3 regions of the Isoptericola sp. Y581 genome follow, and region 3 is predicted to be linked to each of the others. Evidence: predicted binding sites of a transcription regulator. Region 3 holds the regulator's gene; each other region holds the start of a gene.
What was found. The regulator LexA, encoded in region 3, represses DNA repair genes until DNA is damaged. The targets are predictions, from matches to a motif close to TCGAACANNTGTTCGA.

Region 1: AC1C2W_RS03365 (HNH endonuclease signature motif containing protein) is a predicted target of LexA. The motif match lies at 6,343-6,358, and genes of this name have one in related genera.
Region 2: AC1C2W_RS15900 (HNH endonuclease signature motif containing protein) is a predicted target of LexA. The motif match lies at 8,177-8,192, and genes of this name have one in related genera.

Annotation. Positions count from the first base shown of each region.
Region 1 covers NZ_JCAIUK010000002.1:76,187-86,264, forward strand. The annotation lists gene AC1C2W_RS03340 (nitrate reductase subunit alpha) at 1-2,112, opposite strand, end outside; gene AC1C2W_RS03345 (hypothetical protein) at 2,318-2,788, opposite strand; gene AC1C2W_RS03350 (hypothetical protein) at 2,798-3,289, opposite strand; gene AC1C2W_RS03355 (hypothetical protein) at 3,357-3,833, opposite strand; gene AC1C2W_RS03360 (AfsR/SARP family transcriptional regulator) at 4,027-6,252, shown strand; gene AC1C2W_RS03365 (HNH endonuclease signature motif containing protein) at 6,392-7,882, shown strand; gene AC1C2W_RS03370 (class I SAM-dependent methyltransferase) at 7,954-8,670, opposite strand; gene AC1C2W_RS03375 (P-loop nucleotide/nucleoside kinase family protein) at 8,697-9,251, shown strand; gene AC1C2W_RS03380 (DUF4143 domain-containing protein) at 9,197-9,775, opposite strand; partial or broken gene AC1C2W_RS03385 (uroporphyrinogen-III C-methyltransferase) at 9,976-10,078, shown strand, end outside.
Region 2 covers NZ_JCAIUK010000008.1:78,443-88,520, forward strand. The annotation lists gene AC1C2W_RS15855 (epoxide hydrolase family protein) at 1-674, opposite strand, end outside; gene AC1C2W_RS15860 (CGNR zinc finger domain-containing protein) at 778-1,386, shown strand; gene AC1C2W_RS15865 (hypothetical protein) at 1,485-1,787, shown strand; gene AC1C2W_RS15870 (basic amino acid/polyamine antiporter) at 1,903-3,363, shown strand; gene AC1C2W_RS15875 (arginine deiminase) at 3,427-4,689, shown strand; gene AC1C2W_RS15880 (isochorismatase family protein) at 4,719-5,207, shown strand; gene AC1C2W_RS15885 (DUF2255 family protein) at 5,267-5,731, shown strand; gene AC1C2W_RS15890 (hypothetical protein) at 5,698-5,937, opposite strand; gene AC1C2W_RS15895 (sensor histidine kinase) at 6,097-6,651, shown strand; gene AC1C2W_RS15900 (HNH endonuclease signature motif containing protein) at 6,641-8,143, opposite strand; gene AC1C2W_RS15905 (S66 family peptidase) at 8,304-9,362, shown strand; gene AC1C2W_RS15910 (hypothetical protein) at 9,499-9,732, shown strand; gene AC1C2W_RS15915 (MarR family winged helix-turn-helix transcriptional regulator) at 9,777-10,078, opposite strand, start outside.
Region 3 covers NZ_JCAIUK010000002.1:569,264-579,341, forward strand. The annotation lists gene hflX (GTPase HflX) at 1-1,500, shown strand, start outside; gene AC1C2W_RS05725 (ATP-dependent DNA helicase) at 1,609-3,675, shown strand; gene AC1C2W_RS05730 (L-lactate dehydrogenase) at 3,685-4,644, shown strand; gene lexA (transcriptional repressor LexA) at 4,714-5,520, opposite strand; gene AC1C2W_RS05740 (LysM peptidoglycan-binding domain-containing protein) at 5,768-6,106, shown strand; gene nrdR (transcriptional regulator NrdR) at 6,273-6,803, shown strand; gene AC1C2W_RS05750 (DUF5302 domain-containing protein) at 6,943-7,128, shown strand; gene serA (phosphoglycerate dehydrogenase) at 7,214-8,452, opposite strand; gene AC1C2W_RS05760 (HelD family protein) at 8,495-10,078, opposite strand, start outside.

The sequences.
Region 1 (10,078 bases), 490 kb from region 3:
GAACGTCGGGTAGCTCGGCATCCAGCCGCGCTGGGCGGACTCCACGAGCGTGTCCGCCGTCGTGCGTCCGGCCAGGCGGCCCGGCGCGAGCGGGGAGGCGAGCGCGTCGGCCGGCATCCCGTCGTACCGCCACTGGTCTGTGGCGAGGTAGAACCACCCGGTGCCGATCATCTGCCGCGGCGGCCGCAGCCAGTCCAGGCCACCCGCGTACTGCGCCCACCCGGTGATCGGCCGGCACTTCTCCTGCCCCACGTAGTGCGCCCAGCCGCCGCCGTTGACGCCCTGGCAGCCCGTGATCGTCGTGAGGGTGAGGAACGCGCGGTAGATGGTGTCGGCGTGGAACCAGTGGTTCGCGCCCGCGCCCATGATGATCATCGACCGGCCGCCGGAGTCCTCCGCGTTCTGCGCGAACTCCCGGCCGATCTGCGCGGCGTCCGCGGCCCGCACGCCGGTGATCTCCTCCTGCCAGGCAGGAGTGCCGGGGGCGGTCGCGTCGTCGTAGCCGGTGGGCCACTCGCCCGGCAGGCCGAGCTCGGCACGCTCCACGCCGTACTGCGCGAGCAGCAGGTCGAAGACGGTGGTCACCAGGTGCCCGCCCACCCGCCGGGTCGGCACGCCGCGTGTCAGCACGCCCTTGCCGCCGAGGTGCGCCTCGACGTCGGTCGAGCCTGTCGAGATCATGTCGAACCGGGGGAGCAGCACAGGTACGCCGGTTTCGACAGGCTCGACCGGCGGTGGGGCGTCGGCCACCGACAGCAGCGGGTCGACGTCGCCCAGGTCGAGGTTCCACTTGCCCTCGCCCGCCTCGCCGTACCGGTCGGCGAGGGTGCCGTTGGGGGCGACGACGGTGCCGTCGGCGTCCAGCAACAGCGTCCTGAAGTGCGGGTTCGCCCCGGACGACGCCCCGGGCAGGACGTCGTCGTCCACGTCCGCGGCCGTGAGGAACTTGCCCGGCACGTACGTCGCCGCCTGTCCTGAGCCTGCGCCGTCCTGAGCCTGTCGAAGGGTCGAAGGGTCGTGCTCGTCGAGGCGCACCAGGAACGGCGCGTCGGCGTACTTCTTGAGATAGTCGACGAACGGCGCGGTGCGCTTCTCCACCAGGAACTCGCGCAGGATGACGTGCCCCATCGCCAACGCCAGCGCGCCGTCCGTGCCCGGCTGGGGGGCGAGCCACTGGTCCGCGAACTTCGTGTTGTCCGCGTAGTCCGGCGAGACCGAGACCACCTTGGTGCCGCGGTAGCGCGCCTCGGTCATGAAGTGCGCGTCCGGGGTGCGGGTCACCGGGACGTTGGAGCCCCACATGATCAGGTAGGACGAGTTCCACCAGTCCGCCGACTCGGGCACGTCCGTCTGGTCGCCGAACACCTGCGGGGACGCGACCGGCAGGTCGGCGTACCAGTCGTAGAACGACAGCATCGTGCCGCCGAGCATCTGCACGAATCGCGCCCCGACGCCGTGCGACACCATCGACATCGCCGGGATGGGGGAGAACCCCGCGACCCGGTCCGGGCCGTGCTCCTTGATGGTGTGCACGTGCGCGGCCGCGACGATCTCCGCGGCCTCGTCCCACGTGGCGCGCACCAGCCCGCCCTTGCCGCGGGCCGACTTGTACGCGCGGGCCGTCTCAGGGTCGGACGTCACCCGCTGCCACGCCAGCACCGGGTCGCCGCCCACCGCGGCCTTCGCCTCTCGGTAGGCGGCGAGCAGCACGCCGCGCACGTACGGGTAGCGCACCCGGGTGGGGGAGTAGGTGTACCAGGAGAACGCCGCGCCGCGCGGGCAGCCCCGCGGCTCGTACTCGGGGGAGTCCGGGCCCACCGACGGGTAGTCCGTCTGCTGCGTCTCCCACGTGATGATGCCGTCCTTGACGTACACCTTCCACGAGCACGACCCCGTGCAGTTCACGCCGTGCGTGGAGCGCACCACCTTGTCGTGCGACCACCGGTCCCGGTAGAAGACGTCGCCCTGACGCCCGCCCTTGAGGAACAGCTGGCGCAGGTCGTCGGACACCTCCCCCTTGCGCAGGTGCTTGCCGAGTCTCAGGAGGGCGTCGGCCGCTCCGGTCGGTGGTGCCGTCCCGGTCTCGACGTCGGGCGGGCGGGTGGGCGACATGCGCACTCCTGAGGCTGGGGGGATCCGAAGAATCACTGCTTCGAATCATGGTCCCGGACCTGCGGCAGTGCACGCCAGACACCCCTGATCGGGGTACGGCATTGATCACGCGGCCGCGTCATCTTGGTCCTGACGGGACGTCGGAACACCCGTCACGGTGCTCCGACGCCCGTCCTCCCGTCGTGCGGACGCGTGTGGGCACCCGTCAGGACCTGCCCGGAACCTTCTTCTTCGCCGTGCACACCGCCCCGGCCGTGTCGGACGTGCACGTCTGGATGTACACGGTCTGCCCCTCGTCGTACGACAGGTTCACCTCTCGGTAGGTGTTGTCGCCCTTGGAGTAGAAGACCGCGGGCCCGCTGCCGCCGACCCAGAGCCGGACGATCGACTTGCGGTCGTTGTCGTGGTAATCCCAGATCGACAGAACCTCGCCGTAGGCGCGGAACCGGCCGTGGACGTACTCGTCGCTGCCGCTCTTGGACGCCATCTCGGCCACGGAGACGCCGCCGGCGTCCTCGGGATCGTTCCAGGCGTAGTAGTTGGGGGTCCAGCTGGCCTGCGGTGCCACGTCGGAGGCCACGTCGGAGGACGCGGCGCCGGCGGCCGTGCCGCCGAACGTCCCCAGGGCGGCGACGGCGAGCGTCGCGGCCGCTGCTGTCATCGATCGAAGTCGCATGATCCCTCCTCAGGACTTGCCCTTCGCGGTCTTGGGCGTGCAGACGGCGTTCGCGGACGTCGAGGTGCAGGCCTGCAGGTACACGGTCTGGCCCTCGTCGTAGGACAGGTTCAGCTCGCGCTTCGTCCCGTCGCCGTTGGAGTAGAAGACGGCCGGGCCGCTGCCGCCGACCCAGAGCTTGACGATCGACCTGTAGCCGTTGGGGTGGTGGTCCCAGATCGTCAGGTGCTCGCCCTTGGCCTCGAACATGCCCATCACGTACTGCTCGGTGCCGTTCTTGATGGCCTGCTCGTAGATGCTGACGCCGCCGGCGTCGCCGTCGTCGGCCCAGGCAGCGGTGTCCATGTACCAGCTGGCCGCCGTGGCGGTCGTGGCGGTCGTGGCGGTCATGTCAGGTGCGGGCACAGGCGCGGGGGCGGCCGTGGCCGCCGGACCAAGCAGGCAGAGGCCGGCGACGCCGAGCGTCGCGGCGACGGCCGCCGTCATGGTGCGAAGTCGCATGATTCCTCCTCGAGATCGTTCGTGGGTCGTTCGTGGGTCGTTCGTGGGTCGTCCGTGGCGGTGGCGGTCAGGACCTGCCCTTGTACTCCCTGTCCGAGCAGACAGCGTTCGCCGAGTCGGAGGTGCAGACCTGCACGTAGACCGGCTGGCCCTCGTCGTACGACTTGTTGACGACCCGCTCGGTGCCATCGCCGTTGCCGTAGAAGACGGCGGGGCCGCTGCCGCCGACCCAGAGCTTGACGATCGCCTTCCGGTCGTTGTCGTGGCTGTCGATGATCGTGATCTTCTCGCCGTAGGCGATGAACTGGCCGAGGACGTTCTCCCCGGTGCTGGGCTTGGAAGCCCGCTCGTAGACGGAGACTCCGCCGACGTCGTTCGGGTCGTTCCACGTGGCGCCGGTGCTCGTCCACGCGGCCGCCGTGGCCGGGTCGGCGCCCGGCGCGTCCGGAGCGGGTGCGGCGGTGGCCGCCGTGGCGCCCAGCAGGCCGAGCCCCGCGGCACCGACGGCCGCAGCCGCCAGCGTCCTTCTCGTGCTGTGTCGCATGGGTTTCCCCTCGTGTCCCTCGCGCCGGGCGGACGGTGCGGTCGTCGGCCCGGCCCGGCGGCGGTCGACGACCTCTGATGGGCACCACCGTGCCGACGGCCGCTTTCCTCGCCCTTTCGCCGTACTTCCGTCGCCCCGGTCACCTCTTGTGTGGGGTGGGGATCAATCGGTCCCGACGTCGGAAGGGGACGACATGCGCTTCGAGGTGCTGGGGCCGGTGCGGGTTGCGCGGGCGGACGACGTACCGCAGGTGTCCGGGGCGGTCCGGCTCGGGCTGTTGGCGTTGCTGCTCACCCGCGCCAACTCGCCGGTGCCGGCCGAGGCGCTGTTGGACGCGCTCTGGGACAGCGGGGACCCGGCCGACCTGCAGCGTCTGCACCTGACGGTGCACCGGTTGCGCCGTGCGCTCGGGGAGGAGGGCCGGCTGGCGCTCGACGCCGGGGGCTACGTGCTGCAGGTGCACCCGGGGGAGCTGGACGCGCACCTTTTCGACGAGACCGTGGAGCGCGCGACGGGCACCGCCGACCCCGGCCGCCGGGCCGAGCTGCTGCACTCCGCGATGGGGTTGTGGCGAGGCGAGCCGTTCCAGGGCCTCGACCTCGGCCCCCTCGCCGCGGAGGCGGGGCGGCTCACCGAACGGAGGGACTCCGCGCTCGAGCAGCTCTACGCCGCCGAGCTCGAGTGCGGACGCCACGCGAGCGTCGTCGGGGACCTCGCCGATCTGGTGGGCCGCCACCCGCTGCGGGAGCGCCTGCACGCGCTGCTCATGACGGCGCTGTACCGCAGCGGCCGACAGGCCGACGCGCTCGCCGCCTACCGGTCGGCCCGGCAGACCCTCGTCGACGAGCTCGGCCTGGAACCCGGATCGGAGCTCCGCGAGCTCGAGCGGTGCATCCTCACGGGCGAGGACGCCGCGATGGCGCCATCCCCCGTACCGGCGCACCGTCCGCCTGCGCACCGTCCGCCTGCGCAGCTGCCGCACGACCCGTGCGGGTTCGTCGGTCGCGCCGAGGAGCTGGCGGCGCTCGACCGGTTCAGCAGGCACTCGGAGGGCGGTGCGCGGGTGGTCGTCGTCACCGGGACCGCCGGGGTCGGCAAGACGGCGCTGGTGACGCACTGGGCGCATCGGGCGCGCGAGCGGTTCCCCGACGGGCAGCTCCACCTGGATCTGCACGGCTTCAGCCCGCACGCACCGGTGTCGCCCGTGGACGCGCTCGGGGTGCTGCTGCGGTCCGTCGGCGAGGCCGGCGACGCGATCCCCGCCGACCTGGATGCCCGCGCCGCGAGGTTCCGCACCCTGACCGACGGCCGCCGCCTGCTGCTCGTGGTGGACAACGCGTCCGACGCCGACCAGGTGCGGCCCCTGCTGCCCGGGTCGGCCGGCTGCGTCACGGTGGTCACCAGCCGCGACACACTTGCCGGGCTGACCGCGGGGGAGGGCGCCGACCGGCTCGACGTCGGCCGGATGACCCGGCGGGACGCGCGGGCCCTGCTGGGTGCTCGGCTCGGGGACGACCTCCCTGCCCACAGCGACTCCGGGCGCGGGGTGGACGACCTGGTGGACGACCGAGTGGACGACCTGGTGGACGCCCTCGTCGAGCGGTGCGCCCGCCTGCCGCTGGCGCTGCGCGTCGCCGCCGAGCGGCTGCGCGACGCCGGGCCCGACGACATCGCGCACCTGGTGGCGGCGCTGGGCGTGGAACGGGACCGGCTGGACCTGTTGGAGACCGGCGACAGCCACACGTCGGTCCGCTCGGTGCTGTCGTGGTCGTACCGGCAGCTCGCGCCGGAGCAGGCGCTGCTGTTCCGGCGCTCCGGCTTCCACTGCGCGCACGCGCGCCACTACCTGGACCCGTTCTGCGCGTCGGCGCTGCTGGGCAGCACGGACCTGCAGCGCACGCGCCGGCTCATCGACGACCTCGTACGGTGCCGCCTGCTCGACGAGGCGGAGCGCGGCCGCTACGAGATGCACGACCTGCTGCGCATCTACGCCGCGGAGCTCGCGGCGGAACACGAGGACGCCGCGGCCGGCCCGCGGCGGATGTTCGACTACTACCTGGCCGCGGCGGTGCGCGCTGCCGCCTGCCTCGAACCGGCCGAGACGCGCCTGCGCACCGACCTCCCCGAGGTGCTCACGCCACCGCTGGACGGGCCCGACGCCGCCCTGCGATGGCTCGACGACGAACGGTCGACCCTGGTGTGCGCCGCGGAGCAGGCGCTGCTCCTGGGCCACCTCACCCACGTCGTCGACCTGTCGACCGTGCTGTGGCGGTACCTCGACGCGCACGGGCACCGCGACGAGGCGCGGCGCCTGCACACCGCCGCGCGTCGCGCGGCCCGGGACCTGGGGGACCGCACCGCCGAGGGCGTCGCGACGCGCTCGCTCGGCGTGCTGGAGCTGCAGAGCAAGCCCGCCTGAGCCGCACAGGCCTGGCGTGCGCCCTGTGCGTTCGCGCTCGCGCGCGTTTCACGCCTCGACCCGCCCCGCCCGGGGCACGGCCGCGATGGGTCGAACGCGTGTTCGAGTGCCTGTCGGTGGCTGGTGGTTGACTCGTCCCATGGCAACGCAGCCCGGCACCGTCGCAGCGCAGCAGGCGCTGGATGCTGCCCTGGGTCGGGCGACGGACGAGCAGACAGCTCTGAATGCGGCCGCGGGACGACGTACGGTCGCCCTGGCCGAGGTGCTCGAGGCCGCCGATGCTGCCCCGGAGTCGATGCTGGACGTCGAGGTCGCGCGGGTGGAGTCGTCATCTGCCGAGCGTCGTGGGTCGGTCGCGCACCGGGCGTTGGCGGCCGAGGTCGCCTGCGCCCTGGGGGTGAGCGAGCACGTCGCGCAGGGGTTCCTCGCTGACGCGCAGGTCCTCGCGTCGACGGCGACCGCGACGCTGGAAGCCCTGTGCGGGGGCCGCATCTCCTACCAGCACGCCTCGACGCTCGTCGACGCGGTCGCCGACCTCCCCGCCCAAGCCGCCGCCCAGGTCGAGCGCGCGGTCCTGGACCGGGCGCCCGCCCTGACACCGGCGCGGTTCGGCTCCCTGGCCCACGCCGCGCGAGACCGGTTGCACCCCATCCCCGCCGAGGTCCGGCGGGAGGCCGCCGCCCTGCGCGCCGACGTCTGGGTCGACGACGGCAAGGACGGCATGTCCTGGCTCACCGCCCACGTGCCCACCCCCGTCGCCCACGCCGTCCACGACCGGCTCACCCGCGCCGCCGCGCGCGCCAGGTCCGCCGGCGACCCTCGCGGGATCGGTCAGCTGAGAGCAGCCGGGCTCAGCGCCCTACTGCTCGACGGTGCACAGGTCGAGGACGCGCAGGTCGAGGACGCACAGGTCGACAGCGCACAGGTCGACGGTGCACAGCACGAGCACGACTGCGGTCCTCCCGACCCGTTGGTCACGCTGGCCCGGAGCGTGCGGCCCGTCGTCCACGTCACGGTCCCGATGTCCACGCTGGCGGGCACGAGCGAGTCCCCCGCGACTCTCGACGGCACGACGCCCGTCGACGCCGAGACCGCGCGACATCTCGCTGCTCGCGCACCCACCCTCAGACGCATGCTCACCGATCCGGTCAGCGGCGCGATGCTCACCGTCGACCGGCGCAGCTACGTCGTGCCCGCCGACCTGCGCACCTTCCTCACCCAACGCGACGTCACCTGCCGGTTCCCGGGCTGCCGCGTGCCCGCCGCGCGCTGCGACGTCGACCACACCCTCGGCTGGGCCGACGGCGGCTCCACCGACGCCGGCAACCTGGCGCATCTCTGCCGCGCGCACCACACCCTGAAGCACGAGTCCTGCTGGCAGGTCGAGCAGCTCGACGACGGCGTCCTCGCCTGGACCTCGCCCCGCGGGCGCACCTACCTCACCGCCCCCGGCAGCGCCGACCACGCCCTCGACCAGCTCGACACCTGGGCGATTGAGGCACAGTTCCTGGCGGGCCAGGCGCCCCCCGAACCTCCCGCCGCTGGCCCGGTCGACGAGCCCACCAGGGAAAGCGCTCCGGAGTCGGCGGCACGGACCGTCGTCACTGATGACGGCATCCCGCCGTTCTGACCGAAGCGTCCACCGTGCACGACGGCACCGCGATGGTGGGCTCGCTCACCAAGAACGCACAGCCGCCCTTTCTAGCAGTCCGTCGGACGGGTCCACTCGAGCGTGTAGCGGAAGAACAGCCGCTGCCGGAAGCGCGCACCGGGCAGCACGCGGCGCGCGGCCGTGGCGACCTCGCCGTACGTCTCGCGCGCGTCCCGCACGGGCACGACCGGCCGGCCCTCGGCGTCGGTCCCGGCCTCGTCCGGCAGGGCGGCCGGCGCGGCGACGCGCGGGTGCTTGATCATCCCTACAACGGGGTTTGCGAACGATGAGACCAGGTCGACGGCGAGGTCCCGCGGCGCTCCCAGCCGCGCCAGGCCGACCACCAGCAGCCGCCCGCCGGGCGCGAGTACGCCGGCCGCGTGGCGCAGCGCGGCCTCGAGCTCCATGTGGTGCAGCGAGGCCACCATCGTCACGACGTCGAACGAGCCGTCGGCGGGCAGGTCGAGGAAGCCGTCGTGGCGCACGGTGACGGCGGGGTCGTCGGCGAACCGGGCGCGCGCGGCCTCGGCCATCGTGACGTCGACGTCGAGGCCCACGACCTCGAAGACCTCGCGGCGCAGGCGGTTCACGAGGGCGCCTGTGCCGCACCCGACGTCCAGGGCGCGCAGGCGCCGCCGCGGCAGCCGCCGCAGGATCCAGCCGTGGAAGTGGTCGTTGTGGTTCCACGGGTGCCGGGCGTTCAACCGGCCGAGGGCACGGCCGCCGGCGCGTACCAGGGGATTCGTGGTCGTGCGGGGGTCCGCCATGGTCGCCGAGGGTAGTGTCACCACCCGTGACCAGCCGTCTCGTCCTGATGTGCGGCCCCGCGGGCGCCGGCAAGTCCACCCACACCCGCCGGTACGCGGACGCGGGGTACGCGGTGGCGTCGGTCGACGAGCTCGCGTGGGAGGCCACGCACGCGGCCCGCCACCCGCTGCCGGAGGACGACGCGCGGCGGGTGGGCGAGGCGCTGCGGGAGCGGGCGGACGACCTGCTCGCGCAGGGTCGCGACGTCGTCGTGGACTCGTCGTTCTGGTCGCGGGCCTCCCGCGACGAGTACCGGGCCCTCGGGGCGGCCCACGGCGCGGACACCCTGGTGGTGTACGTCGACACGCCGCGCGACGTGGCCCTTGCGCGCGTGGCCGCGCGCACCGGCGCGCACGCGCACGACGTCCTGCTGGCACCGGAGGTCGCGGCGGCCCACTACGACGGGGTTCGAGGTCCCGACACCCGAAGAGGGCCCGCTCCAGGTCGTCCCCGGCGTCGTGCCGGGGACCTTCGCATGAGAGGTCCTCAGGGTCCGAGCAGCGCGGCGGGAATGACGGCGATCCCGTCGCGGCGACGGTAGGCCCGCTCGCCCGTCGTGATGACCGCGGCGTCCAGAAGGTCGTCGCCGAGCTTGTCGCGGAGCCAGAGCAGGTGCTTGACGTCGGCGTCGCTCACGCTGCTCGCGAGCTTGGTCTCGAGCGCGACGACGGCGCCGTCGTCGCGCTCGACGATCAGGTCGACCTCGTGAGTGCCGCCCTGGGTGCGCAGGTGCTGGGCGCGGGCCCGTGCCGACTCGGCATAGGTCTGGACGCTCAACGACACGAGATGCTCGAAGAGCGGTCCGAGCAGCGAGCCGTGCCGGCCGAGGTGGAGCGAGGCCTGGGTGGCTCCGAGGAGCCTGGCGGCCAACGCGGGGTCGGCGAGCTGGTGCTTGGGCGCCGAGACGTGGCGGTCGAAGGCGCTGCGGCTCGGGGACCACGCCGGCAGGTCGTCGAGCAGCCAGAGGCTGGTCAGCGCGTCTCGATAGGCGATGGTCGTCGTCAGTGCGGGCCTGTCCCCCTCGCCTGGCGTTGCCGCGTCCAGGATCCTGGACGCCGCCGGCAAGGATCCGCGGGCGGGGCTCGCCGGCGACCTCGCCTCGTACCCGGTCGTCGTGACGGGCGGCGTCGTTCACGTGGGGCTCGGATGACGAACGCCGCGCCCGGCGCTCCGGCCGGGCGCGTGACGCTCGTCGGCGCCGGCCCCGGCGCCGCGGGGGAGAGGTGGTCGCGGCCTGCCGTGCCGCCGGGGTACCGGTCGAGGTGGTGCCCGGGGTGTCGTCCGCGCTCGCTGCACCTGCCCTGGCCGGGGTGCCCTTGACCCACCGCGGCACCACGACGGCGTTCCACGTGGTCACCGGGCACACGC
Region 2 (10,078 bases), on a different contig from region 3:
AGGGCCGTCAGCCCGTCCGTCGTCAGCCCGGGCGGCCCCTCCGCGAACGTGGTGTGGATGCCGAGGACGTGCTCCGGGAACCGGCCGGCGAGCACCGTGGTGATGTTCCCGCCCCAGTCGCCGCCGTGGGCGAGGAACCTGTCGTGGCCGAGCCGTCCCATCAGCTCCACCCAGGCGGCCGCGATCTTCTCGGTTCCCCACCCGGTGGTGGCCGGCCTGTCGCTGTAACCAAAACCCGGGAGCGACGGGACCACGACGTGGAACGCCGGCGCGGCTGCGTCCTTCGGATCTGCCAGCTCGTCGACGACATCGATGAACCGGACGATGCTGTCCGGCCAGCCGTGCGTCAAGAGCAGGGGAGTGGCGTCTTCCCGCGGGGAGCGGCGGTGCAGGAAGTGGATTCCCAGGTCGTCGATGGTCGTGCGGAACTGGCCGATCTCGTGGAGGCGCTCTTCGAACGACCGCCAGTCGTACCCGGTGCGCCAGTAGTCCACGACGTCGACGAGGTCGGCGAGCGGAACGCCCTGGTCCCACCGGCGAGGGTCGGGCGCCGGGCGGTAGACCGTCTCCGCCTCCGGCAGCCGCGCCGCGGCCAGCCGCGCGCGCAGGTCCTCGAGGTCGGCCTCCGGCGCGTGGGCTTCGAACGCCTGCACGTCGTGGGTCGGGCTGGGCATGAGACCTCCTGGTCGTCGCGGGAACCGGCGAGCATCGATGCGAACCGGCTAAGACGGTTCTACCAGCCGTTCGCCGCGGCGTGCAACCGGCTATGGTGGTTCCGTGCCCGCAGAGTTCCCTGACTTCCGCCTCGGGAGCGTGTTGGCGACCAGCTTCACGGCGACCCTGACGGAGCGTCGTGGCGACCCGGTGGAGCGCATCCCCACGCCGCAGCGGCTCGTCGACTGGCTGGCGGTGAACGGCCTCGCCGTGGACTCCTGCACCACCGCCCAGCTCGACCTCGCGCGGGAGCTGAGGGAGTCGATCCACGCCGCCGCGACAGCGGCCGCGACCCACGACGCGCTCCCCGCGTCCGCCGTCCACGTCATCAACGAGCGCAGCGTCCAGGGCCGGGCCGCGGCCGTCCTGACGTTCGAGGGCGGCCGGGTGTGGCGACTCAGCTCGGCGTCCCGCGTGGAGGATGCCCTCGGCGTCATCGCCGCCGACGCGATCAGCATCATCTCCGGCGAACGAGACGGAAAGCTGGCCCTGTGCGCGTCGCCGACGTGCCAGGCCGCCTTTTTCGACACCAGTCAGAGCCGCACCCGCAGGTGGTGCGACATGAACACGTGCGGGAACCGGCAGAAGAAGGCGCGCTTCCAGGCCAACCAGCGCAAGCACGGGACCGCCGCGCGGGCGGGCGTCGCACCAACCCCTCGCGTGCCCGTCTGAGCCGAACCATAGGCCTGGCCCCGGCGCCGGCCAGGTGTCAGCAACCCGTTCCCGGCCTACGTCGTCCTGACCCGACGCCTACAGGCAGGAGCGCCATCATGACCAGCGCGTCCGCAGGCAGGGAGCACCACCAGCGCCGCGACCAGCTCTCGCCGGGCCAGCGGGCCGACCGCCTCAAGGAGCGCGTGTACGTCACCATCGCGGCGCTGGCGGTGGTGCTCGTCATGCGCGGCCATGCCGAGGGGATCGAGCCCGGCCGGGCGGCGTCCACCCTGCTCATCACCGTCGCCGCGGGCGATCGCGGGGTGGTCGGCGCGGCCGGCCGGGCGGGTCTTCTCCCCGGCTGGACCCGGGAGTGTCGGTCCCGGCGGGCGACCTGGTGGCCGTCGTCGACCGGTTGACACGACGGCCGTCTCGGCGCGCGGACCTGCCCTGATGGTGCAACGATCGGCCGCAGCAACAGCGCTACCACGCCCCGGTGACGACCAGCCGCCGTGACTTCAGGAGGACATGAAGATGGCGCACGAGGGCACCGCGACGTCGGCGAACGCCACGACGAGCGGGACGACGAAGGTCTCGCTGCTGACGCTGACGGCGATGGTCGTCGGGTCGATGGTCGGCGCCGGTGTGTTCTCGCTGCCGCGCCGGTTCGCGCAGGAGACGGGCGTCATGGGCGCCCTCATCGCGTGGGTGGTGGCCGGCGCGGGCATGCTGATGCTCGCGTTCGTCTTCCAGCGCCTCGCGATGCGCAAGCCCGACCTCGACGCCGGCGTCTACGCCTACGCGAAGGCGGGCTTCGGCGAGTACACGGGCTTCTTCGCCGCCGCCGGCTACTGGGCCAGCGCGTGCGTCGGCAACGTCGTCTACTGGGTGCTCATCACGTCGACGCTGGGCCAGTGGATCCCCGCGCTCGGCGAGGGGGACACCGTCCTGGCGCTCGTGTGCTCCGCCGTCGGCCTGTGGCTGTTCTTCCTGCTGGTGCGGCGCGGGATCAAGGAGGCGACGGCGATCAACCGGATCGTCACGGTCGCCAAGCTCATCCCGATCATCGTCTTCGTGCTGCTCGCGCTGTTCGTCTTCGACCCGTCCGCCTTCGCGGAGAACTGGGGCGGGGCGGACTACGCCGGCTCCCTGTTCGACCAGGTGCGCGGCACGATGCTGGTGACGGTCTTCGTGTTCCTCGGCGTCGAGGGGGCGAGCGTCTACTCCCGGCATGCGAAGCGCCGCGAGGACGTCGGCCGCGCCACGATCCTGGGGTTCGTGAGCGTGCTCGCGATCTTCGCGTCCGTGACCATCGTTTCCTACGGCATCATGCCGATGGGCGAGATCGCCGAGCTGCGCCAGCCGTCGATGGCGGGCGTGCTCGAGGCGGCCGTCGGCGACTGGGGCAGCGTCTTCGTCGGCGTCGGGCTGATCATCTCGGTGCTCGGCGCGTACCTGGCGTGGACGCTGATGGCGGCCGAGGTGCTGTTCGTGGCCGCCAAGGACCGCGACATGCCCCGCTTCCTCGCCCGCCAGACGGACCAGGACGTGCCGGTGAACGCCCTCCTGCTGAGCACGTCGCTCTCGACGGTCGTGCTGGTCCTGACGTACTTCTCCGAGGACGCGTTCGACTTCGCGCTCGACATGACCGCCGTCATGACCCTCATCCCGTTCCTGCTCGCGGCGCTCTACGCCGTCAAGCTCCGCGCGACGCGCGAGACCTACGACGGCGCTCGCCCCGCCACGCTGCGCGGGGACATGGTGGTCGCGGTGCTCGCGACGGCCTACACCGCGTTCCTGGTCTTCGCGGCCGGGATCGGCCTCCTGCTGGTCTCGTTCATCTTCTACGCCCCGGCCACGATCCTGTTCGTCATGACGCGTCGCGAGCAGCGGCGCAAGGTCTTCACCCCCGCCGAGCTGACCCTGTTCGTGGTGGTGGTCGCCATCGCGGTGGTCGCCGTCGTCGGGCTCGTCACCGGGTGGATCTCGATCTGACCCCACCGCGCCGTCACCGGCTCGGCACTGTCGTCATCTCCGCCGACGAAAGGTTGCTCTCCCATGACCACCGCCCCGTCCACGCAGACGTCCCGCGCCCACGGCGTCCACTCGGAGGTCGGCCGGCTCCGCAAGGTGCTGGTGTGTGCGCCGGGCCTCGCGCACGAGCGGCTCACGCCCACGAACTCCGACGAGCTGCTGTTCGACGACGTCATGTGGGTGGAGTCCGCGCAGCGCGACCACCTGGACTTCGTGAACAAGCTGACCAACCGGGGCGTGGAGGTCGTGGAGCTGCACGACCTGCTGGCGCAGACGATGGCGATCCCCGAGGCCCGGGACTGGCTGCTGGACCGCAAGGTGGTGCCGAACCGCGTGGGGCTCGGCCTCGTGGACGGCACGCGGGCGTACCTCGAGTCGCTGACGGAGCGCGAGCTGTCCCGGTTCCTCGTCGGCGGCCTGTCGACGCACGACCTGCCCGCCGAGTTCCGCTCCGACTACGTGAACCTGGCGCGCGAGTCCACGGGCACCCCCGAGTACCTGCTGCCCCCGCTGCCCAACACGCTCTACACGCGCGACACGACGTGCTGGGTCTACGGCGGGCTCACCCTCAACCCGCTGTACTGGCCGGCGCGCAAGGACGAGACGCTGCTGATGAAGGCGATCTACGCCTTCCACCCGGAGTACGTGGGCTCCACCGTGTGGTGGGGCGACCCGGAGCAGGACTGGGCCCAGGCGACCATCGAGGGCGGCGACGTCATGCCGGTCGGCAACGGCACCGTGCTGATCGGCATGAGCGAGCGCACGTCGCGGCAGGGCATTTCCCAGCTCGCCAAGGCGCTCTTCGACGCGGGCGCGGCCGAGCAGGTCGTGGTGGCCGGGATGCCGCGCCTGCGCGCGGCGATGCACCTGGACACCGTGTTCACGTTCGCGGACCGCGACCTCGTGACCGTGCACCCGACGATCGTGAACGGCATCCACTCCTTCACCCTGCGCCCGTCCGACAAGACGCCGGGCGTCGAGGTGACGGACGAGGGCGACACCCCGTTCGTCGACGTCGTGGCCCGGTCGCTCGGGCTGCCGCGGCTGCGGGTGGTCGAGACCGCCGGCGACGCGTACGCGTCCGAACGCCAGCAGTGGGACTCCGGGAACAACGCCGTCGCGCTCGAGCCCGGCGTCGTGTTCACCTACGACCGCAACACGCTGACCAACGCCGCGCTGCGCCGGGCCGGGGTCGAGGTGATCACGATCGTCGGCGCAGAGCTGGGTAGGGGCCGCGGCGGCGGGCACTGCATGACCTGCCCGATCGTGCGCGACCCGCTGGACTGACGGGCGGGTCGCCGCCAGTATGTCCCCCCATGACGACAGCGCTGGTGCTCATCGACCTCATGCCCCGCATCGTGGGGCTGCCCCTGGAGCCGTACTCGGGCGAGGACGTGCTGCGCCGGTGCCGGCAGCTCGCCATCGCCGCCCGCGCCCGCGGCGAGGTCGTGGCCCTGGTGCGCGTCGACCGCCCGGGGGTGGACGAGCAGCCGCCGGGCAGCGACCTCGTGGAGGGCCTGGCCGAGCCCGACGACGTGCTCGTGGTGAAGCACGCCGTCGGCGCCTTCCACCACACCGACCTCCACGGCCGGCTCCAGGCCCGCGGGGTCACCTCGCTGGTGCTCGCGGGCCTGGTCACCACCATGGGCGTCGAGTCCACCGCCCGCTCGGCATCCGACCTCGACTACGAGCTGGAGTTCGTCGAGGACGCGATGTCCGGCCTCGCCGGGGACGAGCACGAGATGGCGGTGCGCCGCACGTTCCCGCGCTTCGGCCGGGTGCGCACCACCGCCGACTACCTCTGAGCACGAACTCGCACGAACCGGGCGGAATACCCGTGGCCCAGGTCACTGTTCGACCCGTCGTGACCCTGCTGACGCGCGCCGCCTCGTTCCTGCACGAACTCGACATCCTCGACACCCTCGCGGCCGCGACGGCCGTGCAGGTCGTCTCCGCGCGCGAACCCGGCCGGCCGCAGCGCGGCTGGGTGGTGCAGCTGGGTCACGACCTGTACGTGCGCTCGTCGCCCGACGCGGTGCGGCATGCCGGTGGCGGGCGGGCGCACCTCCAGATCGACGGCACCCGCCAGCCCGTCGTGCTCGCCGAGGTGGCGCCGGAGCTGCACTCCCTGCTCGACGACGCTTACGTGGCGAAGTACGGCCGCTGCGCGCCGGAGAAGGTCGGCGAGGTCACCTCCGACCGCGCCGCCGCGGGCACGTTCCGTGTGCGGCTGCGGCGGCCGTCCTGGTCGGAGCGGCTCGAGGCCGCGCTCGACTCCGCGCGCGCGTGGCGCGGTCAGCGCGCCGAGGTGCCCTGCCCCACCTGCTGAGGTCGGAGGGCGGCGAGCGGCGCCGCCTCCTCGAGGCGGGCGTCGAGCATCCGCACCGTGGCGTCGACGGTGGCCAGCGTGGACGCGTCGTGCGAGACGAGGAGCGTGGCGGCGCCGGACTCGCGGGCCAGGCCGGTGATGAGCTCGACCACCTGCGTGCCGCGCTCGTGGTCGAGCGCCGACGTGGGCTCGTCGACGAGCAGCACCTCGGGCCGCCGGACCAGGGCGCGCGTGGGGTCGCCGCGTGGTGCGGCTGCACGACCGGTCGGTCGAACCCCCCGCGGGGCCTGGTGGCCGGACGCCGCGTGGGTCGTCGGCCTCGTGGTGCCGTGGGTGGTGCTGCTGTGGCTCTCGCCGGCGGCGCTGTGGATCGCGTTCCCGCTGATGCTGCTGCAGATGCACGTCCTCGGGCCGCACCGCGGTGTCGTCGCGGTGGCGCTGACGACGGTGCTCGCCGTGGCCGCCGGCGGCGCACGGTCGAGGAGCTGACGCAGGCGCGCCAGCACCTCACCCAGGCCGAGCGGGAGCGCGCGGTCACGGACGAGCGCGCCCGGCTGGCCCGGGACATCCACGACACGCTCGCGCAGTCGCTCTCCGCCATCGAGCTGCTGCTGCGGGCCGCCGACGACGCCATCCGCGCCGACGACGAGCGGGCGTGCACCCTCGTCGGCCAGGCGCGCGACGCGGCGCGGGACCGCCTCGCCGAGGCGCGCCGCGTGGTCCGGGACCTCACCCCGACCGACCTCGAGCGCACCACGCTGCTCGCGGCGCTGCGGACCATGGCAGACCGGACGGTGACCGCCTACAACGACACCAGCGGCATCGATCTCACCGAGGCTGCGAGCGTGAAGATGCAGCTCAACGCCACCAGGACCTGGCCGGCGACATCTGCACAAGGTCAGTCTTCCGTCACCGGGTGACGGCGCGTGCCGAGTGCCGCTCAGCACGGGAGTCCGGCAGGCCAGATGCGTCGAGCGGGGCGGGATCGGCGGGCGAGATGAGCGTGCGGCCGGTGAGGTCGACAGGGTCGGCGACGGGGTCGCGGGACACGCGGCCGGTGGGTGACGTCCAGACGAGCGTGCCGTCGGCGTCCTGCCGGGCGTGCCAGCGCGTCTCGTGCTTCAGCACATGGTGGCGACGACAGAGATGCGCCAGGTTGCCCGCGACGGTGCGACCGCCGTCGGCCCACGCGACGGTGTGGTCGACGTCGCAGCGGACGGGCGGGCGGGTGCACCCCGGGAAGCGGCACGAGCCATCGCGCGAGCGTAGGTACGAGCGCAACGCCGCCGGGACGGTGTAGGTGCCGGCGTCCGTGGTCTGGGCCGCACCGGAGAACGGATCCACCAGCAGCCGACGCAGCGACGGAGCCTCGGCCGTCAGAAACGACGCCATCCCCGGGTCGATCGGGCCGTGCCCGGCCAGCTCTGCCGGGTCGTCCGACCGGCCAAGCAGCGCCAGCACGGGCACCGTGACCTGTACGCGCGGGGCGATCCTTCGGGCGTGGTCGGCGAGGTCTGGCACGAGGCCCGCGGACAGCTCCGCAGCCAAGTCGGTGGCCGGGTCAGTGTCGACCGCCGGCGGGCCCGAGGTGTCCGGGGCGCGTGTGTCCTCGGCGCCGGCGAGCAGCAGGGCGGCGCACGCATCGGCACGGAGCTGAGACAGGGTGCGGTGGTCTCCCACCTCCCGGGCAGTGCGGGCGGTGGTGGTCAGGCGGTCGAGGGCGGCGTGGGCGGTGGTGGCTGGCAGGTAGGCGCTGAGCCAGGCCATGCCGTCGGCGGCCGGGTCGACGAACACGGCGCGCTTCGCCGCCGCCTTCGCGTGCCGTGCTGTGAACGGCTCGGGGTGCGCGCGGTCCCGGGCCCGGCGCAGGCAGGTACGGAACTGGGCCAGGGTCGTCGTCGCCGCCCGGGGTAGGGCCTCGGCCTGCACGGCCGCCCTTGCCTGGGCGTCGGGGAGGTCGGCGAGCACGTCGGCCATCGCCGTCGCGTGGCGGGCGCCGATCCGCCCGCGGCGAAGCTCGGCGAGCGTGGCCGACCCCGACGAGGTCAGGGTCTGCGCCGTCTCGACCAGGTGCTCTGCCTGCTGCTCGCCGACGTGCAGCGTGGTCGCGACGTCCGCCGCGAACGCCCGCCGTGCCAGCTCGTGCTGCCGGGACGTGCCCGCGCGCAGCACCCGGAGCTCCTCGCCCGCCAGCAGGTCAGGCTCGCACCGGACGGCCGCGCGGCGCGTCCGCTCCACGGCCAGGAGCTTCTCGCCCTCCAGGGCGTTGATCCGGGCCTGGACCCGCGCCACGTCTTCGAGCGCGGCCGAGACGTCGTGCACGGTCGTCGGGCCCGTGGGCGAGAGCATGTCGTCCCACGGCGTCGTGACGACCGGCAGGTCGTCGACGACGCTCTCGAGCACTCCGGTCATGCGTCGTCCACCTCCTCGTCGCGACCCACGCAATCGAACACATGTTCGACTCTAGCGGTCGGACGATCATCGCACCAGGCCCGATGCCCGCCTGTGGACAACCTGTCGCCGGCAGGAATCGCGTTGCCCGCTGCGCCGACGGTCGGGCAGAGTCCCGGTCATGACGATCCGCTACCCCCGACCCCTGCGCCCCGGCGACACGATCGGCGTGACCGCGCCGTCGTCGGGCGTCCCTGCCCCGCTCCAGGGCCGGCTGCGGCACGCCGTCGAGGTCGTGCGAGCGCAGGGTTATGACGTCCGGGTCGGCGCGACCGCGACGGGGGAGGGGATCGTCAGCGCCCCCGCCGACGTCCGCGCCGCGGAGCTCACGACCATGCTCACCGACCCGGCCGTGCGCGCCGTGGTGCCGCCGTGGGGCGGGACGCTCGCGGTCGACCTGCTGGGGCGTCTCGACTGGGAGGCGCTCGCGGCCGACCCGACGTGGCTGGTCGGCTACTCGGACGTGTCCACCGTGCTGCTGCCGCTCACGCTGCGCACCGGCGTCGCGACGCTGCACGGGCAGAACCTCATGGACACCCCCTACGACGTGCCCGACGGCCTGCTGGGCTGGTGGGACGTCGCGGCCGCGGAGCAGTCCGACGCGCCGGGCGCCGCGCTCGTGCAGCGGTCCCCGCGCCGCTTCCGGTCCGACGGCTGGGACGACTGGGAGGCGCACCCCGACGCCTCGACCTGGACCTTCGACGACGCCGGGTCGTGGCTGCGGCTCGACGCCGGCGCCGGCGCCGAACCGGACGCGCCGGTCGACGTCTCCGGCCGGCTGATCGGAGGCTGCGTGGACACGGTCGCCCTCCTCGCCGGCACGCCGTACGGCGACGTGCCGCGGTTCGCCGCCGAGCACGCGCCCGAGGGCCTGGTCGTCTACCTGGACATCTGCGAGTGGCGCGCGGACGACGTCGGCCGGGCGATGTGGGCGATGCGCCACGCGGGTTGGTTCGACGCCGCGCACGCGGTGCTGGTCAGCCGCACGCACGCCCCCGCGGCCGACGGCTTCACCCAGCACGACGCGGCCCGCGACGCGCTCGGCGACCTGGGGATCCCGGTGCTCGGCGACGTCGAGTGCGGGCACATGCCGCCGTACCTGGCCCTGGTGAACGGCGCGCTCGCGCGCGTGCAGCACGGCCCGGACGCGTCGGTGATCACGCAGCACCTCGTGGCATGAGGGCACGGGTCGCCCGCGCGAGCGGGTGAGATTCCGGAGCGTCATCTGGGCGTCGTGGGGCGTTCACCTGCGGTTCCGATCCTGAGGCAAGGATCCGGACGGGCGCAGTCCGCGCCCCGACGAACCGGAGGAACACATGACGAACGGAGCGACCTCCCGCCACCACGACCCTGGGGCCCGCGCAGCGCGGGCCCTCGCGGGGTGCGCCGCCGCGGGCGCCCAGGACGCCGCGACCCCGGCCTCCGCGACCCCGGCCGCCTCGTCAGCCTCCGCGGTCCGTACGGCCGTGCCCGTCGACGCGGCCGCGGCGGCCGGGCTCGCCGGGGTGCTCGCCGGGACGACGGGGGTCGTGCTCGACCTCAGCTCCTGAAGGGCGGTGACGGCGCCCGCGGGCGCCGGCAGTCCGGGAGGGCCTCAGCAGTCGGGGAGCATCCTGGCGACCTCGGGAGACGCCTGCGCCACGATCGCGCGGGCGGAGTCGCCCAGGGTGGCGAGCTGCTCGGGAGTGAGGGCGTCGACGACGAGTCGGCGGGCCTCGGCCACGTGCCCGGGCGCGGTCTCGCGGAGCTTCTCCGCGCCCGCCTCGGTGAGAACCGCGGCCGTGCGCCGCCCGGCCTCGTGGCACTCGCGGCGCTCCACCCAGCCCGCGCGCTCGAGGCGGGTCACCGCGTGCGACAGCCGCGACGGCGAGACCTGGGTGAGCGCGGCGAGGTCGG
Region 3 (10,078 bases):
CCGGACGCGCGCCGCGAGGCGGAGCGCGACGCTCAGGCGATCGCGCAGGACGTCGTGGCACGGGTGCTCGCTCGGGCTGGGACGGCGCGGTCCGAGGGCGCCACGGTGCACACCTCCCACGACGGGGACCAGCTCGACCTCCAGGAGCGGATCTCGCTGCGCCGGGTCGCCGGGCTCTCCACGGAGCTCGAGGACGTCACCGAGGTCGAGTACCGCCAGCTGCGGTTGGAGCGCGTCGTCCTCGTGGGCCTGTTCTCGGGCGGCGAGGCCGCGGCGCTCGAGGCCGAGGTGTCGCTCCGCGAGCTCGCCGCGCTCGCCGAGACGGCGGGCTCCCAGGTGCTCGACGGAATGCTCCAACGCCGGCAGAAGCCGGACCCGGGCACCTACCTCGGGTCCGGCAAGGCCGCGGAGCTGGCCGAAGTCGTCGCGTCCGTCGGCGCCGACACCGTGGTGGCCGACACCGAGCTCGCGCCCTCGCAGCGGCGCGCGCTGGAGGACATCGTCAAGGTCAAGGTCGTCGACCGCACGGCGCTGATCCTCGACATCTTCGCCCAGCACGCCAAGTCCCGGGAGGGCAAGGCGCAGGTGGAGCTCGCACAGCTCGAGTACCTGCTGCCGCGCCTGCGCGGCTGGGGCGACTCGATGTCCCGCCAGGCCGGTGGTCAGGTGGGCGGCCAGGGCGCCGGCATGGGCTCGCGCGGACCCGGCGAGACCAAGATCGAACTGGACCGGCGGCGCATCCGCAACCGGATGGCGAAGCTGCGCCGGGAGATCGCGGCGATGGCCCCCGCCCGCGAGACCAAGCGGCTGGAGCGCAAGCGGCACGCCGTGCCCAACGTGGCGATCGCCGGCTACACCAACGCCGGCAAGTCGTCCCTGCTCAACGCCCTGACCGACGCGGGCGTGCTCGTCGAGAACGCGCTGTTCGCGACCCTCGACCCGACGGTGCGGCGCGCCCGCACCGAGGACGGCCGCCCCTACACGCTCACCGACACCGTCGGGTTCGTCCGGCACCTGCCGCACCAGCTCGTCGAGGCGTTCCGCTCCACGCTCGAGGAGGTAGGCGACGCCGGGCTGCTGCTGCACGTGGTCGACGCGTCGCACCCCGACCCGGAGGGGCAGATCACCGCGGTGCGCGAGGTTCTCGCCGAGATCCCGGGTATCGCCGACGTGCCCGAGGTGATCGTGCTGAACAAGGCCGACGTCGCCGACCCGGCCGTCGTGGGCAGGCTGCAGCGGCGCGAGCGTCGCAGCGTCGTCGTCTCCGCGCACAGCGGCGAGGGTCTCGCCGAGCTGCGCGCGCTGATCGCCGCCGAGCTGCCCCAGCCGCAGGTCGAGGTCGACCTCGTCGTCCCGTACTCGCGCGGCGACCTGGTGCACCGGGCGCACGAGACCGGGGGCTCCGTCGAGGAGGAGCACCTCGCCCAGGGCACACGGCTGCGCGGGCGCGTGGACGAGGGCCTTGCGGCCGAGCTGCGGCACGTCGCCGTCGCCGGCTGACGTCGGCGCGCGGCTCTTCCCGACTGTCGTTCCCGGCGGCGGTGCTCGGGCTCGCTTGCGCTGTGGGCGCGGCCCCGGACGGTCGGTGACCGGCCCTAGGATCGACGGGTGAACTCTCCCGACGCCCCCGACGCTCAGACGCTCCTCGACCTGGCCGTGGGAGCGCTCGGCGGCGGACGCCGGGAGGGGCAGCACCAGATGGCCGAGGCGGTCGCCGAATCCGTCGACGAGGGCCGCCACCTCCTGGTCCAGGCGGGCACCGGCACCGGCAAGTCGCTCGCGTACCTCGTGCCCGCGGTCCGGCACGCGGTGGTGGACAAGCGGCGCGTGGTGATCTCCACCGCGACGCTCGCGCTGCAGCGCCAGGTCGTGACCCGGGACCTCCCGCTGGTCGCCGAGACCGTGGGCCCCCGACTGCCCCGCGCCCCGAAGGTTGCCCTGCTCAAGGGCTGGCACAACTACCTGTGCCGCCACAAGGTCACCGGCGGCTATCCGGTGGAGGGCGCCACACTCTTCGACCTGCCGGCCGACCCCGGACCGGGGGAGGGCGCCGGCGCCGAGCAGCACCCCGCGCCGGCGGCATCGCGCGGCCGCCGCGGGGCGCGCGACGACGCGACCACCCTCGCCGACCAAGTGCGCCGCGTGCACGCGTGGGCCGACGAGACGACGACCGGTGACCGCGACGACCTCGTCCCGGGCGTCCCCGACCGTGCCTGGCGCCAGGTCTCCGTCACGGCCCTCGAGTGCCTCGGCAACCGGTGCCCGCTGCTGGCCGAGTGCTTCCCCGAGCGCGCGCGGGCCGCCGCGCGGGACGCGGACGTGGTCGTGACCAACCACGCGATGCTCGGGATCGCCGTCTCCGGGAACCCCGGAGTCCTGCCAGAGCACGACACGGTCGTCGTGGACGAGGCGCACGAGCTCGCCGAGCGCGTGACCGCCGCCGCGACGATGGACCTGTCGCTGACGGTCGTCGAGCACGCGGCCCGCCTCGCGCGGCGGCACGGGGGTACCGAGACGGAGGCCCTGGACGCCGCGTCGCAGCGGCTGGGCTCGCTGCTCGCCACGGCGCCGGCCGAGCGCTTCCCCCTCGGGCTCCCCGACGAGCTGCGCGCGGCTGTCGCCTCGGTGCGCGACGCGGCGCGCGAGCTGCTCACCCGGCTCAAGCCGCAGGGCGAGCCCAAGGGCCGGGAACAGGGAGCGCCCGACGCGGGCATGAAGATGGCGCAGTCGGCGGTGCTGCAGCTCTTCGAGATCGCGGAGCGGATGGCCGCCGAGGACACGACGTCGGACGTGCTGTGGTGCTCGCGACCGCCCGAGAACGCGCCCTGGGCCGGTGACGGCGTCACCCGGCTGCACGCGGCCCCGCTGGCGGTCGCCGGCCTGATCCGCACGCACCTGCTCGCCGAGGCGACAGGGGTGTTCACCTCCGCGACGCTGACGCTGGGCGGCACGTTCGACCCCGTCGCCCGGTCGCTGGGGCTGGCCGGGTCGGGCGGCACCGACGAGACCCCGGACTGGACCGGGCTCGACGTGGGCAGCCCCTTCGACTACCCGCGCCAGGGCATCCTCTACGTGGCCCGACACCTGCCCGCCCCCGGTCGCGAGCCGACCACGGACGCCCAGCTCGACGAGATCGCCGGCTTGATCGAGGCGGCCGGGGGCCGCACGCTCGGCCTGTTCTCGTCGCGACGCGCGGCGCTCGCGGCGGCCGAGGCCATGCGCGAGCGGCTCGACGTGCCCGTGCTCTGCCAGGGCGACGACCAGCTGCCCACCCTGGTCCAGGCCTTCGCCGACGACCCGGCGACGTGCCTCTTCGGCACCCTCTCGCTGTGGCAGGGCGTGGACGTGCCGGGCCCGTCGTGCCAGCTCGTGCTCGTCGACCGTATCCCGTTCCCGCGCCCGGACGACCCGGTCAAGGCCGCACGGGCGCGGGCCGTGGAGGAGTCGGGCGGCAACGGCTTCATGCAGGTCTCGGCCACGCACGCGGCGCTGCTGCTCGCCCAGGGCTCCGGCCGCCTGGTGCGGGGCAGCGAGGACCGGGGCGTCGTCGCCGTCCTCGACCCCCGGCTCGCGACGGCCCGCTACGGCACCTTCCTCACCCGGTCGATGCCCGACTTCTGGCCGACCACCGACGGCGAGCTCGTCCGCGCTGCGCTGCGTCGGCTCGACACCTAGCCTGGAGCAGTGAACGGCACACGGAGCACGACCAAGCTCGCGATCGTCGGCGCCGGCGCGGTGGGTTCGACCCTCGCGTACGCGGCGCTCGGCCGGGGCGCCGCCAGGTCCGTCGCGCTTATGGACGTGAACCGCGCGAAGGTCGAGGCGGAGGTCCTGGACCTGCGGCACGGCGGCATGTTCATCCCGCAGGCCGAGATCGAGGGCTCGGACGACATCGAGGTGTGCCGGGGTGCGGACGTCGTGGCGGTCACGGCGGGCGCCAAGCAGAAGCCGGGGCAGACCCGCCTGGACCTCGCCGAGGCGACCGTCAACCTGACCCGCACGATCCTGCCGCGGCTCCTTGAGGTGGCGCCCGACGCGGTCTACCTCATGGTCACGAACCCGGTGGACGTCGTCACCTATGCGGCCCAGCAGATCAGCGGGCTCCCGCAGGAGCGCGTCTTCGGCAGCGGCACCGTGCTCGACTCGTCCCGGCTGCGCGACACACTCTCGCGGCACTGCGGGGTCGCCGTCGGAAACGTGCACGCCAACATCGCCGGGGAGCACGGTGACTCGGAGATCGTGCTGTGGAGCTCGGCCACGATCGCCGGCGTGCCCCTGCTGGACTGGCGCCCGTTCCGCGGCCGGCCGCCGCTCGACGAGCCGGCGCGGCGCCGGATCGCGACCGACGTCGTCGAGTCCGCCTACCGGGTCATCGCGGGCAAGGGGGCGACCAACTACGCCGTGGGCCTGGCCGCCACCCGCATCATCGAGGCGATCCTCAACGACGAGCACCGCGTGATGACCGTGTCGTCACGCCTCGACGGCTTCTACGGGATCGAGGACGTGTGCCTCTCGATCCCGTCGCTCGTCGACCGGCGCGGCGTGGCAGAAACCATCGACACGCCGCTCTCGGACGACGAGGTCGCGGGTCTGCGAGCGTCGGCCGAGAGCATGCGTGCGGTCCAGCAGCGACTGGGCCTGTGACGACACTGGGCCTGTGACGACACTGGGCCTGTGACGACCGGGCCGCCGCGGCCGTGACGCCGTCGCGGCTCAGAGGCTGCGGAGTACCGCCACGACCCGGCCGAGCACCTGTGCCTCGTCGCCGGCGATGGGGGAGTACGCCGGGTTCTGCGGCATCAGCCAGGTGTGGCCGTCCGCCTGCCTGAACGTCTTGACCGTGGCCTCGCCGTCGATCATCGCGGCGACGACCTCGCCGTTCTCCGCGACGGGCTGGCTACGCACCACGACCCAGTCCCCGTCGCAGATCGCCGCGTCCACCATCGAGTCGCCCGCGACCTTCAGCAGGAACAGGTCGCCGTCGCCCACGATCTGCCGCGGGAGCGGGAAGACGTCCTCGACGACCTGCTCGGCGAGGATCGGACCGCCCGCGGCGATCCGGCCCACCAACGGTACATACGAGGGCGGCGTGGCCGCCTGGGCGTCAGAGCCGGCCACGGAGCCGGCGACGAAGCCCGGGGTGCGGGCACCGACGGTGCCCGGCGCCTCGCGCGCGGTCCCGGCATCGGGGTCGACGACCTCGATGGCGCGCGGCCGGTTCGGGTCGCGCCGCAGGTACCCCTTGCGCTCCAAGGTGGTGAGCTGGTGCTTGACCGAGGACGGGCTCGCCAGGCCCACGGCCTCGCCGATCTCGCGCATGGTCGGGGGGTAGCCGCGCGCCGCCACGGAGCTCCGGATGGTCTCGAGGACACGCCGCTGGCGCGGAGTGAGCCGGTCGGCGGATGGCGTGAGCTCGCTCACCGAGGCGAGCGTGGCGCCGGGGGCGTCCGTCGCCGTGTCGGCGGTCGCCGTCCACGACTCCGCCGTGGTCGCCGGGGCCTGGTCCCGTCCGCTGGTCATCGCGTTCTCCGTCCTCCAGGGGCGGCCCGCCGCCGGGCCGATGAAATCCGACAAACCTTCCATCGCGCTGGTCGTCACTCTAGGCCAGATGCCCCCCGACATCAAACATCTGTTCGATCGGGTCTCGACCGTGTCGGTCGGACGTGGTACACCTAGTACAGCAGTTCGACGTACAGGTGTTCGAAGAACGTGTGTTCGACGAAGCCGGCGAAGCCGGCAACCGCGACGTGGACCGGAGGACGGGATGATGACCACCTCGAGCGCGACCAAGGACGTGACCGGCTTTCTGGGGCTCGGTGGCCTGCGGCTCACGCGGCGCGGCCGCGTCGTGATCATGTTGCTCGTCGTGCTCGTCCTGGTGGGTGCGGGGCTCGCCGGTCAGCGCGCGGTGGCGGAGTCGCCGGGGTCCGGCGTGGAGGTCCGGCTGCACACGGTCGCCCCGGGCGAGACGCTGTGGCAGTACGCGAGCGCGGTGCGCGGGGCGGGGGAGGACGTGCGGGACGTGGTCGCGGAGCTGCGCGAGCTGAACGGGCTGGCGTCGGCGGAGCTGCTGACCGGCCAGATGGTGATCCTCCCGCTGGACTGAGCGTCGCGCGCACTTCCTGGACCGAGCGTGGCGCGCATCACGGGCGCGCACCACGGTGCAGCAGGGCGCCCGGTCCATGACGGGCCTGCTTGCGCCGAGCGTCACCGGGCGCTTACCTTGTCGGGCAGCCGGGCGCCGGTCCGGAGCCGAGCGCAGGAGACCAGCGATGCACTGCCCGTTCTGCCGCCACGCGGACTCGCGAGTCATCGACTCGCGCACCTCCGACGACGGTGCGTCCATCCGTCGTCGCCGGCAGTGCCCCGCGTGCCAGCGCCGCTTCACCACCATCGAGACCGCGAGCCTGTCGGTCGCGAAGCGCTCCGGCGTCACCGAGCCCTTCAGCCGGGACAAGGTGGTGTCCGGGGTGCGCAAGGCCTGCCAGGGGCGTCCGGTGAGCGCCGACGACCTGGCCGTGCTGGCGCAGAAGGTGGAGGAGACCCTGCGCGCTTCTGGGCGCCCGGAGATCGAGGCCAACGAGGTGGGGCTCGCGATCCTCGGGCCGCTGCGCGAGCTCGACGAGGTCGCCTACCTGCGCTTCGCCAGCGTCTACCAGTCGTTCGAGTCGCTCGAGGACTTCGAGAGCGCCATCACGTCGCTGCGCGCCGAGCGCGAGACCCGTGACGACGACGGGGACGAGGCCGGGGACAGCCGGGATGCGGTCGGTGCGCGGGCGGCGGCCGGGGACGGCACGGAATGACGGCGTCCGGCGCCCGCGCGTCCGACGCCCGAAATGCCCTGGCGTCCCGGATGGCGGTAGCGCATGCTGGACCGGATCAGGTGCTTGCGCGGATGGCCGTGCCAGCACGCCCACCCCGACGGACGACGAGGTGATCGTGATGACGACGGACAATTCACGGGCGGAGAAGCCCAGCGAGGATACGAAGGCGCGCTTCCGGGAGGCGCTGGAGAAGAAGAACGCAGCCAGCCACCCGACCACGGGCAAGGACGCGAACACGGGACAGGTCCACGGCTCCGAGACCGCCGGTCCGGTCCAGAAGATGTTCCGCCGCAAGTCCGGCTGAGCGATCTCGACCACGCGCGCGAAGGGCGCCCCCGGAACTCCGGGGGCGCCCTTCGCGCATCGGCGTCGTCGAGGCGTCGTCGAGGTCAGCCGGCGGCCGGCCCGGGCGGGAACTCGGGACGCTCGAAAGCGTCGCGGATGCGCAGCCGGATCGTCGAGGGCATCTCCTGGAGCTTGGCCGAGGCGCCCCGTTGCGTCACGTCCGAGATGTCGGTCACGACGTACCCGATCTCCCCGCGCGTCGCGAGCATCTGTGCCTCGATGTTGGCGCCGTGGTCGGCGAAGACCTGGTTGACGGCCGCGAGGACGCCCGGGACGTTGCGGTGCAGCAGCATGATGCGGCCGACACCGGTGTGCGCGAGCTGCAGGCCCGGCAGGTTCACGGACAGCGTGGTGGATCCGGTCTGCACGAAGTCGCGGACCTTCTTGGACACGAACTCGCCGATGGCCTCCTGGGCCTCCTCCGTCGAGCCGCCGACGTGCGGCGTCAGGATGACGTTCGGCAGCCCCCGCAGGGGCGAGGTGAACTCGTCGCCGCGCTTTTTGGGTTCGGTCGGGAAGACGTCGACGGCGGCGCCGCCGAGGTGGCCCGACAGGATGTGCTCGCGGAGCGCCTCCACGTCGACGACGAAGCCGCGGGACAGGTTGAGGAAGATGGCCCCAGGCTTCATCCCCGCGAAGAGGTCCGCGCCGAAGAGCCCGGCGTTGCCGGGACGGCCGTCGACGTGGATGGTCACGGCGTCGGCGACCGCGAGGAGCTCCTCGATCGTCTCGACGCGGCGCGCGTTGCCGAGCGCCAGCTTCTCGGCCGTGTCGTAGAAGACGACGCGCAGCCCGAGGTTCTCCGCCAGGACGGAGAGCTGTGAGCCGATGTTGCCGTACCCGATGATGCCCAGCGTGCGGCCGCGCACCTCGTGCGCGCCGTCGGCGGTCTTGTCCCACACGCCGTCGTGCAGCGCCTTGTCGCGCACCGTGAGTCGCCGGGTCAGGGCGATGATCTCGGAGACGGCGAGCTCCACCACCGACCGGGTGTTCGAGTACGGCGCGTTGAACACGGCGACGCCGTGGGCCGCGGCGGCGTCGAGATCGATCTGGTTGGTGCCGATGGAGAACGTCCCCACGGCGAGCAGCCCGGGCACGCTCGCCAGGACCTTCCGGGTGACGGTGGTCTTGGACCGGATGCCGAGGATCTGGAAGTCCGCGAGGGACTCGATCAGCTCGGCCTCGTCGAGCGCACCGGAGCGCGTGACGACCTCGATCCCCGCGTCACGGAGATTCTGGGCGGCGACAGGATGGACGTTCTCGAGCAACAGGGCGCGCAGCACGCCCCCATGGTGCGCTGTCCCGTCGGCGCCCACAAACCCGTCTCACGCCACGGCCGGCTCCACGATTCCGGCGGGCAGCGGCTGCCCGTGCACGATCACGAGCCGCTGGGTCGGCCGGGTCATGGCGACGTACAGGTCGGAAGAGCGGCCGGGGCCGTCCGCGACGGCGGCAGGCTCGACCAGGACGACGGCGTCGAACTCCAGGCCCTTGGCCGCGCGCGGGTCGAGGACGCTCACCTGGGCGTCGTCGGGACGCTGGGCGAGGAGGCGCGCGCCCTCGGCGCCCAGCCGCTGCGCGACGGCGGACCGCACGGCCTCGCGGAGCGCCGGGACGCGGTCGCCGGGGGCGATCACCGCCACCCGGCCCGCGCCGTCGGACTCCACGAACTCGCCCGCCAGCGCGACGACCTGGTCGACGACCTCCTGGACGAGGGCCGGCGCGGAGGGGTCGGGGTCGTCGACGCGCAGCAGCTCCAGTGCGCGGTCCACCTGCCGGGCCGCCGTGAGGGGGGAGACCGGGAGGTCGGCCGCGGTCGCCATGCGCTGCGCGGCGTCGGCCACCTCGGCCGGGGTGCGGTAGCTGATCGTGAGCTCCTCGAGGCGCCACGAGCCGCCCAGCACGGGGTCGAGCGCGCCCGCCCACGACCGTGCCCCCGCAGGGGACGATGTCTGCGCGACGTCGCCGACGATGGTCATCGACCGCGTGGGCACGCGTCGGACCAGCATCCGCCACGCCATCGGTGACAGCTCCTGGGCCTCGTCCACGACCACGTGCCCGTAGGTCCAGCTGCGGTCCCCGGCCGCGCGCTCGGCTGTGGTCAGCTGCGGGCCGGTGGACTCGAAGCGGGATGCCAGGGTCTCGGCGTCCACGAGCCCGCCGCCCGCGCCGGTGGACTCGAGTACCGACCGGGCGTACTCGAGCTCCGCGGCCCGCTCGGACGTGCGGGTGTGGGCCTCGGCACGCGCGATGGAGTCGTCCTCGCCCAGCAGCTCGGCCGCCTCGTCCAGCAGGGGGACGTCGGACTCGGTCCACGGCGCGTCGGGCGACCGGCGCAGCGCAGCGCGATCGGCCGCCGAGAGCTCAGGAGCTGCCTCCGCGAGGCGGTGCGGCTTCGCGAAGAGGTCGGCGACGAGCTTCTCGGGCGTGATGGGGAACCACGCGAGGTTGAGGGCGACGCGCACGTCCCGGTGCGAGCGCAGGTCCTCGGTGACCATCGTGACGTCCTCCGGCGCGAGGTCGTTGTCGGACACCGTGCGGTACTGGTCGACGAGGCGGGACAGCATCTCCCGCACGAACGCGGACCGGGCCTCGTTGTGCGGCTTGTGGGTACGCCGGGCGCGGGCGATGGCCTCGCGCACGTCGCGCGGCCGCACGGCGAGGTCGTACCCCTCCAGCTGGAACCGCACGTCCTGGGCGGGGATCCGCTCGCGGGCCCGCACGGCCCGGCGGACGATGTCGCGCCAGACGAGGCGTCCCTTGATGCGCGCGGCGGCCGCCGGGTCGAAGGCGGTCGCCCGCACCCCGGGCAGCAGCTCGCCCACCGTCGTCGCCACGACGCCCGTCTCGCCGAGGGAGGGGAGCACCTGGTCGATGTAGCGCAGGAAGGCCCGGCTGGGACCGACGAG